Regions from separate parts of the Serratia sp. NA_13 genome, predicted to be linked through region 1. Evidence: predicted binding sites of a transcription regulator. Region 1 holds the regulator's gene; the other holds the start of a gene.
What was found. Region 1 encodes LexA, which represses DNA repair genes until DNA is damaged. Its sites were predicted from a motif close to TNCTGTATGTACATACAGNA; they were not measured.
Positions count from the first base shown of each region.

Region 2: the regulator LexA is predicted to act here: its motif matches at 3,719-3,738, upstream of ACUTSU_RS12350 (DNA translocase FtsK 4TM domain-containing protein).

Region 1 is NZ_JBQZFV010000005.1:51,885-57,562, reverse strand. Features, by position in the region: gene dinF (MATE family efflux transporter DinF) at 21-1,385, opposite strand; gene lexA (transcriptional repressor LexA) at 1,678-2,286, opposite strand; gene ACUTSU_RS10035 (diacylglycerol kinase) at 2,409-2,777, opposite strand; gene plsB (glycerol-3-phosphate 1-O-acyltransferase PlsB) at 2,927-5,392, shown strand; gene ubiA (4-hydroxybenzoate octaprenyltransferase) at 5,611-5,678, opposite strand, start outside.
Region 2 is NZ_JBQZFV010000007.1:116,615-122,292, reverse strand. Features, by position in the region: gene gstA (glutathione transferase GstA) at 1-495, opposite strand, end outside; gene ACUTSU_RS12365 (LysR family transcriptional regulator) at 591-1,472, opposite strand; gene trxB (thioredoxin-disulfide reductase) at 1,550-2,521, opposite strand; gene lrp (leucine-responsive transcriptional regulator Lrp) at 3,189-3,683, shown strand; gene ACUTSU_RS12350 (DNA translocase FtsK 4TM domain-containing protein) at 3,804-5,678, shown strand, end outside.

The DNA of each region.
Region 1 (5,678 bases):
GAATTAAAATATAAATAAAACTAATGATTAATCATTTTTGATTGCGCCACATCCGCTGCAAACCAGGTCCCTCGCACCCTGTGGCAATGCCAAATCCACCCGAGAGCAAGACCACGTAACGCAAGAAATACCGCCAACGCCAGCCACAATCCATGGTTGCCTAATACAGGCAAGGTAAACAGCGTCAGCCCATAACCGGCGGCGGCTACTGCCATGCTGTTACGCATTTCTGCGCCGCGGGTGGCCCCAATAAACATGCCGTCCAACAAATAGCACCATACTCCCACCAATGGCAGCACTACCTGCCACGGCAGATAGTGGCTCGCCAGCGCGCGCAGTTCCGGTAAAGAGGTCAACGCCGCTATAATTTGCGGCCCGGCAACGGCATAGAGCAGCCCAAAGCCCAACGCCACCAGACAGGCTTGCCGACAAGCCGCACGCCATACTTTGCGCAGTTGGCTATCGTCACGGGCTCCATAGGCATGCCCCGAATGCGCCTCTACCGCGTAGGCAAAACCGTCCAGCGCATAAGCGGTGAAGGTCAGCAAATTCATCAGCACCGCATTGACCGCGACCACCTCGCCACCAAGCCGGGCACCGAAGATGGTCAGCGAGGCAAAACACAGTTGCAGCAGCAATGAACGCAGCATAATGTCGCGATTCAACGCCAGCAGACGCCGCAAATTACCGCGCCAGGCTTGGCGCAGCATCGGCACAGAAATGCCGCGTATGCGCATCACGCGCCAGGCCAGCCATAATCCCAACAGCAGCGTGGCATATTCAGAAATGGCAGTCGCCGTAGCGGCCCCCTGCACGTTCCAGCCCAGTCCCATCACCAGCCAGATATCCAATACGATATTCAACAGGTTGCCGACAATCAGCAGGATCACCGGTGCGCGCACATATTGCACCCCGAGCAACCAACCCAGGATAACCATATTGGCCAGTGCCGCCGGGGCACTCAGCCAACGGATCTCGAGGAATAAGCGAGCCTGTTCCAGCACCGTCCCATCGCCACCGACGATTCTTAGTGCCAACTCAATCAGCGGATAGCGCAGTAACACAATCGCCGCCCCAGCCAACACTGCCAGCAGCAACGGCTGCATAAAGGCTCGTGCCAGACCCTGCGGATTTTGCGCCCCCAACGCCTGTGCGGTCAGCCCGGTGGTACTCATACGCAGAAACAGCAACAGCATAAACAGGAAGCTGGTCGCCATGGAGCCAACCGCTACGCCCCCCAGATAGGTAGGGCTGTCGAGGTGGCCGATCACTGCGGTATCCACCAGCCCAAGCAGCGGCACGGTGATATTGGAGAAAATCATGGGCAGCGCAAGGCGCCACAGGGCTTTATCGGTATCGCTGGTGAAGGCAGAAAGCAGGCGCATAGTGAAATGTTCCCGTGTATACCCGTCATCTTTCAAGTTGCAGTGTTGTTATCTGCACTCAGTTATGTGGCCCGTCCATGGGCCACACCCCTTTGGGGCCGCTGCGAGCAGCATTCAAATCTGCTCCCGGCAGATTTGTCACCCCAGTTACTTACCTGAGTAAGCGCCTGGGGATGAGCGAGTTGGCCGCTTAGCTGCAACTTGAAAGCTATAGGGTATATAGTGAATCAGATATGACATCGCCCCAGAGCTGGGGCGACTTGAATCAGAGGACGATGTTTAGGCGCGAGGATTAAACCCAGTCGCCATTGCGGATCACACCGACCGCCAGACCTTCAATGGTGAAATTCTGCTGACGCAGATCGACCACAATCGGCTGGAATTCACTGTTTTCCGGCAACAGCTCAACCACGTTACCGTGCTTTTTCAGGCGTTTGACCGTGACTTCATCTTCAATGCGTGCCACAACCACCTGGCCATTACGCACGTCCTGAGTTTTATGCACTGCCAGCAGATCGCCGTCGAGAATACCGATGTCACGCATTGACATGCCGTTGACCCGCAGCAGGAAATCTGCGCTCGGTTTGAACAGGGAAGGATCGACCTTGTAGTGCCCTTCGATATGCTGTTGCGCCAGCAGCGGCTCACCGGCGGCGACACGGCCAATCAGCGGTAAACCCTCTTCATCTTCCATCAGCAGGCGAATGCCGCGCGAAGCGCCGGAGATAATCTCGATAACGCCTTTACGCGCCAGCGCTTTCAGATGTTCTTCTGCGGCATTTGGCGAACGGAACCCCAGACGCATGGCGATCTCGGCGCGCGTTGGCGGCATGCCAGTGGACGAAATATGATCGCGAATCAGATCATAGACCTCTTGCTGTCTGGTAGTTAGTGCTTTCATTCCGCCCCCCTGTTTGTTTATACAGTCTTGCTGTGAGTATATACAGGTAACTGCAGCTTGGGAACCGAAGAGTGAATAAAAATCAGGGATTAGCGACACGGGTCGCAATGCAATGCCGCCACTCAGGCAAAGTGCTGCCACAGCACCGAACCCCAGACGAACAGCGCCAAAATAATCGCCAGTGAGACCGCCGCCGAGCCCATATCCTTTGCCCGACCGGAAAGCTCGTGATGCTCGGTCCCCACTCGATCGACAATCGCCTCAATCGCGCTGTTGAGTATTTCGACGATCATCACCAACAGCACAGATCCGATCAGTAAAATGCGCGCTATCGCACCTACGTCCAGCCAAATCGCCAGTATGATAGCCAGCACGGTCGCCACCAATTCCTGGCGGAATGCCGCTTCGTGCTGCCAGGCAGCGGAAAAGCCTTTATAAGAGTAGCCGGCGGCTTTAATAATACGGGTCAGGCCGGTTGCTTGGTTTGCCATGTTTTTGAGTGCCTTTAGCAGAGATAAGTCATAATTAAACAGTCTAGGCCAGGAAACTCTCCCGGCTCACGGTTTTCCAACACCACAGATCTGCTACCCGGTTTCTGGTATGCTTGCGGCGCATTGCTAACAAGAGGCTTCACGTTGTTATGTCAGGTTGGCGTAAAATTTATTATAAACTATTGAATTTACCACTTAAACTGTTGGTAAGAAGTAAGGTTATCCCTTCAGATCCGGTCACGGAGTTAGGGTTGGATCCCTCACGGCCGATTTTGTATGTTTTACCTTATAATTCCAAGGCGGATTTGCTGACGCTGCGCACCCAGTGCCTGGCGCAAGATCTGCCCGATCCCCTCGATCCGCTGGAGATAGACGGCACCGTGCTGCCAAGCCACGTGTTTATTCACGACGGGCCGCGCGTATTCCGCTACTACACGCCGAAAGAAGAGTCGGTAAAGCTGTTCCACGACTATCTGGATCTGCACCGCAGTAATCCGGATCTCGACATTCAGATGCTGCCGGTTTCGGTGATGTTCGGCCGCTCTCCAGGGCGCGAAGGTCATGGTACCCCACATCTGCGTCTGCTGAACGGCGTGCAGAAATTCTTCGCCGTGCTGTGGCTCGGCCGCGACAGCTTTGTCCGTTTTTCCAATACCGTTTCGCTACGCCGCATGGCCACCGAGCACGGTACGGACAAAATCATTGCGCAGAAACTGGCTCGCGTAGCACGCATGCACTTCTCGCGTCAGCGTCTGGCCGCCGTCGGCCCAAGCCTACCTGCCCGTCAGGACCTGTTCAACAAGTTGTTGGCGTCCAAGGCGATCGAAAAAGCGGTCGAAGACGAAGCGCGCAGCAAGAAAATCTCCCACGAAAAAGCCCAGCAGAACGCCATTGCGCTGATGGAAGAGATCGCTGCCGACTTCTCTTACGAGACGGTGCGCCTTTCCGATCGCGTGCTGAGCTGGACCTGGAACCGATTGTATCAAGGCATCAACGTCACTAACGCCGAACGCGTGCGTCAGTTGGCGCAGGACGGGCACGAGATTGTTTATGTGCCCTGCCACCGCAGCCACATGGACTACCTGCTGCTGTCCTACGTGCTGTATCACCAGGGGCTGGTCCCGCCGCACATTGCTGCCGGTATCAATCTCAACTTCTGGCCGGCTGGGCCGATTTTCCGTCGCCTGGGTGCTTTCTTTATTCGCCGTACTTTCAAAGGCAACAAGCTGTACTCGACGGTATTCCGTGAATACCTCGGCGAGCTGTTTACCCGCGGTTACTCGGTGGAATACTTTGTTGAAGGCGGCCGTTCCCGCACCGGACGTTTGCTGGAGCCGAAGACCGGCACCCTGTCGATGACCATTCAGGCGATGCTGCGCGGCGGTAGCCGTCCTATCACCCTGGTGCCGATTTACATCGGTTACGAACACGTAATGGAAGTGGGCACCTACGCCAAAGAGTTGCGTGGCGCGACCAAGGAAAAAGAGAGCCTGCTGCAGATGCTGCGCGGCCTGCGTAAGCTGCGCAATCTCGGCCAAGGTTACGTCAACTTCGGTGATCCACTGCCGTTGACCGCTTATCTGAACCAGAATGTGCCACAGTGGCGCGAATCCATTGACCCGATCGAAGCCCAGCGCCCAAGCTGGTTAACGCCGACGGTCAACGATTTGGCGGCCAAGATTATGGTGCGTATCAACAATGCCGCCGCCGCCAACGCCATGAACCTGTGTTCCACGGCGCTGCTGGCCTCACGTCAGCGTTCGCTGACCCGTGAGCAGTTGCTTGAGCAGTTGGAGTGCTACCTGCAACTGATGCGCAATGTGCCTTATGCCGGTGACGTTACCGTACCCACCCAGACGCCGGATGAGCTGCTGGACCACGCGCTGAACATGAACAAGTTCGAAGTGGAGAAGGATAACATCGGCGATATCATCATCCTGCCGCGTGAGCAGGCGGTGTTGATGACCTATTACCGTAACAATATCCATCATCTGCTGGTTCTGCCGTCGCTGATCGCCACTATTGTGATGCATCACCGCCGGGTATCGCGCGCCGAACTTCTACGGCAGATTGGCCTGATTTACCCGATGCTGAAGGCCGAGTTGTTCCTGCACAACGACAAAGAACAACTGCCGGAAGTGCTGCGGCCACTGATCGACGAGATGATCCGTCAGCAGCTGATCTGCGACAAGGGTGACAGTCTGGTACTGAATCCAGTCCGCATCCGTCCACTACAGTTGTTAGCCGCCGGTGTCCGTGAAACGCTGCAGCGCTATGCCATCACCATGTCGATCCTCAGTGCCAACCCAAGCATCAACCGTGGGGCATTGGAGAAAGAGAGCCGCATTATGGCCCAGCGTCTGTCGGTGCTGCATGGCATCAACGCGCCAGAGTTCTTCGACAAGGCAGTGTTTTCCACTCTGGTGGCGACGCTGCGTGAGGAAGGTTACATCAATGACATCGGCGATGCGGTCCGTGAGCACACCATGGAGGTCTACAACATGCTGAGCGATTTGATTACCCCGGAAATCAAGCTGACCATCGAGAGCGTCAGTATGCCGGCGGAAACCAACGCGTTGCCGGAAACGGTCGCAGCGGAAGAGAAAGAAGACTAACCCATTGCTACAAAAACAAAAAGGCACCCTCGGGTGCCTTCAAACTGATGACAAACCTCATTCCTGCCCAGAGCGAGTAGAGGCCGATAAACAAAAATCAGGAAAATCAATTTATTGATTTTCGGCTGCTCACCACAAAGCAGGAAAAACCACGCTTTTTCCTGCTTTGTCAGCAACCTAAAGGCACCCTCGGGTGCCTTTTTTACTGAGGTAACGCCTTAACCCTGCCAGTAACTCAACGCGATGCCGATAAACAGCACCAGCCCGACATAATTGTTATCCATGA
Region 2 (5,678 bases), on a different contig from region 1:
CATCCAACGCAGCACGGTAAATAAATAGGCATCCGCTACGCTAAAGCATTCACCCAGTAGGAAAGGTTGTTCGTCCAGCGCCTGTGCAAGGTAATTGAGGCGGCGACGCAGCTTGTCGCGAAACAGCGTTTTGACCTCTTCCGGCAGCGCCGGGTTGAACAAAGGACTGGAGCCGGCGTGGATCTCGCTGGTAATGAAGTTCAGCCATTCCTGTAGACGTACCCGTTCGAAAGACGCGGCTGGAGGGGCCAGTGCGGCGTCGGGGCGCAGATCTGCCAAATATTGCACTATGGCAGTCCCTTCGGTAATCACCCGTTCGTCGTCCAGCATCAGGGCGGCGACGTAGCCTTTGGGATTCACCTGATAAAAGTCCCGGCCGTCGGCGCCGCGTTTGGTGCGGTTATTGACCCGGATCAGTTCGAACGGCAACCCCAATTCTCGTAAAACGATATGTGGAGAGAGTGAACAGGTATCGGGGGCAAAGTAGAGTTTCATGGCAGTTCCTGGCTAAGAAGCGAAATCGCTTGCTCGCCAGAATGCCGTTGGTGCTGCCAACTGAAAAATTAAAATATCAGAAACCTGTTATCAGCTCAGCTACTGACGGGCAGGTGCTGTTGCAAATATTGCAGCAGGGTCTGTACCGGCGCTGAAGCTGCGCCGCCAAACGAACAGACCAGATCAAAATGACGATAAAGCGGTGTAGCCAAAGGCAATGCGCAAATACCCGAGATACCGGCCGGTATCACCGAGGCTGGTATCAACGACACACCGGTGTCTTCCCGTACCAGCGTCAGCGCGGTGTTCCAGTCACTGACGGTCACGCGTACATCGGTTAACGCCAACCCGGCCTGCTGTGCCAAGAGTTGCGCATTGAAATAGCAGCCGCCGGTTGCCAGCACAAACGGCTGTTTGACCAGTGTGCTGAACGTCACCGGTTGTCGCCCCCTGGCCAGGGGATGATGACTGGCGGTCACTGCCAGCCACGGATCCTGGCCCAATGGGGAGCTTTGCCGTTCTCGATTTGGGTTCAACACTACACCGACGTCGGCGGTTTCCAGCGCCAGCCAGTTTTCTACTTCCAAGTCGGTACCTTCCAACTGAATTAGTTCTATCGCGGGATAGCGACGGCGGAATTTACGTAATAACGGCGGCAGTAACAGGGAGAATGCGGAGGGGAAACTGGCCAGGCGTATCTTGCCGGCGTGCGCGCTTTTTGCCTGCTGCGCGTAGTGTTGGATAGCATCCAGCCCGGCCAGCATGGCGCGAGCGTGAATGACAATTTGTTCACCACTCTGGGTAAGTGCAACGCTGTGCGGCAGGCGAACCAGTAGCAGAGTTTGCAGTTGCTCTTCCAACTGAGCGATGGCCTGACTGGCGGCGGATTGGGTCATGTCGCATTGGCTTGCCGCTTGGGTGATTTTACCTCTGTCGGCTACCGCAACCAATAAACGCCAGTGGAGAAGATTGTGCATCGAATCACCGTCCGACTTAACTTGCAGGAACAAAAAAAGCGGCTGTGATAGCCGCTTTTCAAAATGACAGTGTGTGGTTACAGCACTTCTGCGCCAGCGATGCCGTCCAGATAACGTTCAGCGTCCAATGCCGCCATACAACCGGTCCCGGCAGAGGTGATCGCCTGGCGGTAGATGTGGTCCATCACGTCGCCGGCGGCGAATACGCCCGGAATGGTGGTCTGGGTGGCATTGCCGTGAATGCCGGACTGCACCTTGATGTAGCCGTTCTCAAGCTCCAGCTGACCACCGAAAATACTGGTGTTCGGGCTGTGGCCGATAGCGATAAACACGCCGGCCAGTTCCAGTTCCTGCGTTTGGTTTTCCGCTTTGGTGCTACGGATACGTACGCCGGTCACGCCCATTTGATCGCCCAGCACTTCATCCAGAGTATGGTCGGTGTGCAGCACGATATTGCCGTTTTTCACTTTCTCCATCAGCCGGTTGATCAGGATCTTCTCGGAACGGAAGCTGTCACGGCGGTGAATCAGGTGAACTTCGGCGGCGATGTTGGACAAATACAGTGCTTCTTCCACGGCAGTGTTGCCACCACCGACCACCGCGACTTTCTGATTACGGTAGAAGAAACCGTCACAGGTGGCACAGGCAGACACGCCTTTGCCTTTGAAAGCTTCTTCGGTAGGCAGGCCAAGATAACGGGCCGAGGCGCCAGTGGCGATAATCAGTGCATCACAGGTGTATTCGCCGCTGTCGCCAAACAGGCGGAACGGACGGTTCTGCAGGTCAACGCTGTTGATGTGATCAAACACAATCTCGGTCTGGAATTTTTCAGCATGCTCGCGCATACGCTCCATCAGCGCCGGGCCGGTCAGGCCTTCGGCATCACCCGGCCAGTTTTCCACTTCGGTGGTGGTGGTCAACTGACCCCCTTGCTCCATACCGGTAATTAACACCGGGTTCAGGTTGGCGCGCGCTGCGTAAACTGCGGCGGTATAGCCCGCCGGGCCGGAGCCCAGGATCAATAATTTGCTGTGTTTAGCCGTGCCCATGAATATCCTCTTTTCCCACAATGGCGGACAATGGATCCGATTGTAGGGAAAATGCAGCATTAAAAAAAGCGCCAGGGGATGTTGTTAACGATTTGTTTGATAGCCATTACCTATTAATTATTAAATTGCCGCTAAAGAGAGCGTAAAGCGCAGCAATTTAACTTATGGAAATCACTCATCTCCGCTCTTTACTCCATTGACCGGAAACAGCCCATTTAGCGGGTTTAAGCGCATTGACTGTGGGCTTTTCAAGCCAGCGATTCATAACTAAAAACGGGGTGCTAACTTTTCATGACGGTACGTTCTTCTGATTTTGCTTCTTTTACTTTGACAATCCGCTGCGCATTTGCGAAAACATCATAGGAAGAAGAAATTATCCCTGTCCCTACAGTAAATCGTACGTATTTACAGCGTTGGTGCAGAATTTTGCGCCGTTGCTGAAGGTTCGTGCGGCAGGTGAGGGGACAGCGTGCAAGCAGGGGAATTCTTCTTGCAAATAACATCATTTAAAAACCCGGTGCAGGATTTGACAGACAGGCTGCACCAGGGGAGATGATGGTAGTGAAGCATAAACAGGCATCGGGTCTTCGCTTGGAACGAACCCTTACACATTGACGTTGGTTAGGGTGTGGCAAGTGCAGGGAAGAAAATAAGAGAGACAATAATAATGGCAGACAATAAGAAACGCCCGGGTAAAGATCTCGACCGTATCGACCGCAATATCCTGAACGAACTGCAGAAGGATGGGCGTATTTCGAACGTTGAGCTTTCCAAGCGCGTGGGGTTATCCCCAACCCCATGTTTAGAACGTGTGCGCCGCCTTGAGCGCCAGGGTTTTATTCATGGTTATACCGCTTTGCTCAATCCGCATTATCTGGATGCGTCCCTGCTGGTCTTCGTAGAAATCACGTTGAACCGCGGTGCGCCGGATGTGTTTGAGCAATTCAACTCGGCAGTACAGAAACTTGAAGAAATTCAGGAGTGTCATCTGGTGTCCGGTGATTTCGACTATCTGTTGAAAACCCGCGTGCCGGATATGTCGGCTTACCGTAAGTTGCTTGGTGAAACCTTGCTGCGTCTACCGGGGGTTAACGACACCCGTACGTACGTGGTAATGGAAGAAGTGAAACAGAGTAACCGTCTGGTTATCAAAACACGGTAGGGTGCAGGTGCAAAACCTGATTAAATTGGTTACACTCCTGTTTATTCATACAGTTTCGGCGCCGGGGAAGCTTCTCGGCGCTGTTGCTATGTCAGCTAACAGGAACCTGGAGAGCCTTTCTTGAGCCAGGAATATACAGAAGATAAAGAAGTTACCTTGAGAAAACTCAGTAGCGGCCGCCGTTTGCTTGAAGCTGTGTTGATTGTGGTAGCCATTTTTGCCATTTACCTCATGGCTGCCTTGGTCAGTTTCAATCCGTCTGATCCGAGCTGGTCGCAGACCGCGTGGCATGAGCCTATTCATAACCTGGGCGGTGGCGTCGGGGCCTGGATGGCCGACACATTGTTCTTCACCTTCGGGGTACTCGCCTATGCGATACCGCCGATCATGCTGGTGTTGTGCTGGGCCGCTTATCGCCAGCGCGGCGGCGGCGAATACATCGACTATTTTGCGCTTTCACTGCGCCTGATCGGCACGTTGGCGCTGGTACTCACTTCATGTGGCCTGGCGGCATTGAATGTCGACGATCTCTATTACTTCGCATCCGGCGGTGTGATCGGCAGTTTGCTGAGCAACGCCATGTTGCCGTGGTTCAACGGTATTGGCGCCACCCTGGGGCTGCTATGCGTTTGGGCTGCAGGGCTGACGTTGTTTACCGGCTGGTCCTGGCTGGTGATCGCCGAGCGTATCGGCGGCGTGGTGCTGGGGACGGTGACCTTTATGACCAACCGTTCACGCCGTGAAGACCGTTATTACGACGATGACGACCGCTACGTCGAAGAGCAGCCCGAGTCTGCAGACAAGGAAGCCGCGCTTGCGGTAGCTGCCACGACGACGGCGGCCAATGCAGCGGAAGATGACGTATTGTTCTCTGCGCCTTCGGTCACGGAAACCGCCAAAATGGCGGCGGAAGATGCCGAAGATCCGTTGCTCAGCGGCCTGCGGGCTAATGATGACGATGATGCGAATATCACACCTGTTGCGCCAGCGCCAACCAGTGTACCGGCCACAGCGGCACCTGTTGTGGCCCAGGCCCCGCCGGTCACTGCGGCACCCCCGGCTCCGGCTTCGGTGAACCAGCATCCGATGACCGCGGTAGCGGAAAACACTGCGCCGCCGCTGTATTCGTTTGAGATCCCTGAAGAGACACCAACGCCTAAGACGACACGTCCGATTGATCCTTACCAGGACGACGACGAGCCGCGTATGGGGAATTGGGATGCTCCGGCCGCATCGCCGTCGCACGAGCATTCTCCATTTGATTTCTCTGCCGCCCAACGTGAGCACGTGGATGTCACTGCTCCGGCCGGTTTCAGTGCCGCCGAGCCTGCCGTTTCACCCTTTGGCAGCGCGAAACCTCAGGCACCTGCCGCAGCGACGGCAATTGCCGGTGCTGTTGCCGCCAATACCTTTATGCCGGCCTTTAGCGCCACCAGTGACGCGAATTCACAGGTGAAACAGGGCCTCGGCCCTGAATTGCCGCGCCCGAACCCGGTGCGCATTCCGACCCGGCGTGAACTGGCTTCCTACGGCATCAAGCTGCCTTCGCAGCGTATGGCCGAACAGGAACAGCGCACCCGGGGGGACGACGAGCCATTGCAACAGGCTGAAAATCTTTCGCAAGATGATGAAGCTGCTCTGCAGGAAGCCGCGCTGCGTCAGGCGTTTGCCGAGCAGCAAAGCCAGCGTTACGGCGGGGAGTCCGAGTCGGATAATCTGGATGATGAAGCTGTTCTGCAGGAAGCCGCGCTGCGTCAGGCGTTTGCCGACCAGCAAAGCCAGCGTTATGGTCAGCCAGAGGCTCCATCGGTGGCGCCAACTACGCCGGTAGATACCCGCAATGCATTTGGCTTCTCGCCGATGGATGATTTGGTTGATGATGGCCCGGTTGAGCCACTGTTTACCCTGTCGCCACAGTTGGAAGAACGTATTGAGCTGCAAAGCGAGCGTGAAGATGATGTGCCTTTCGGTCAGTTTGAGCCCACCGCGCCGGTT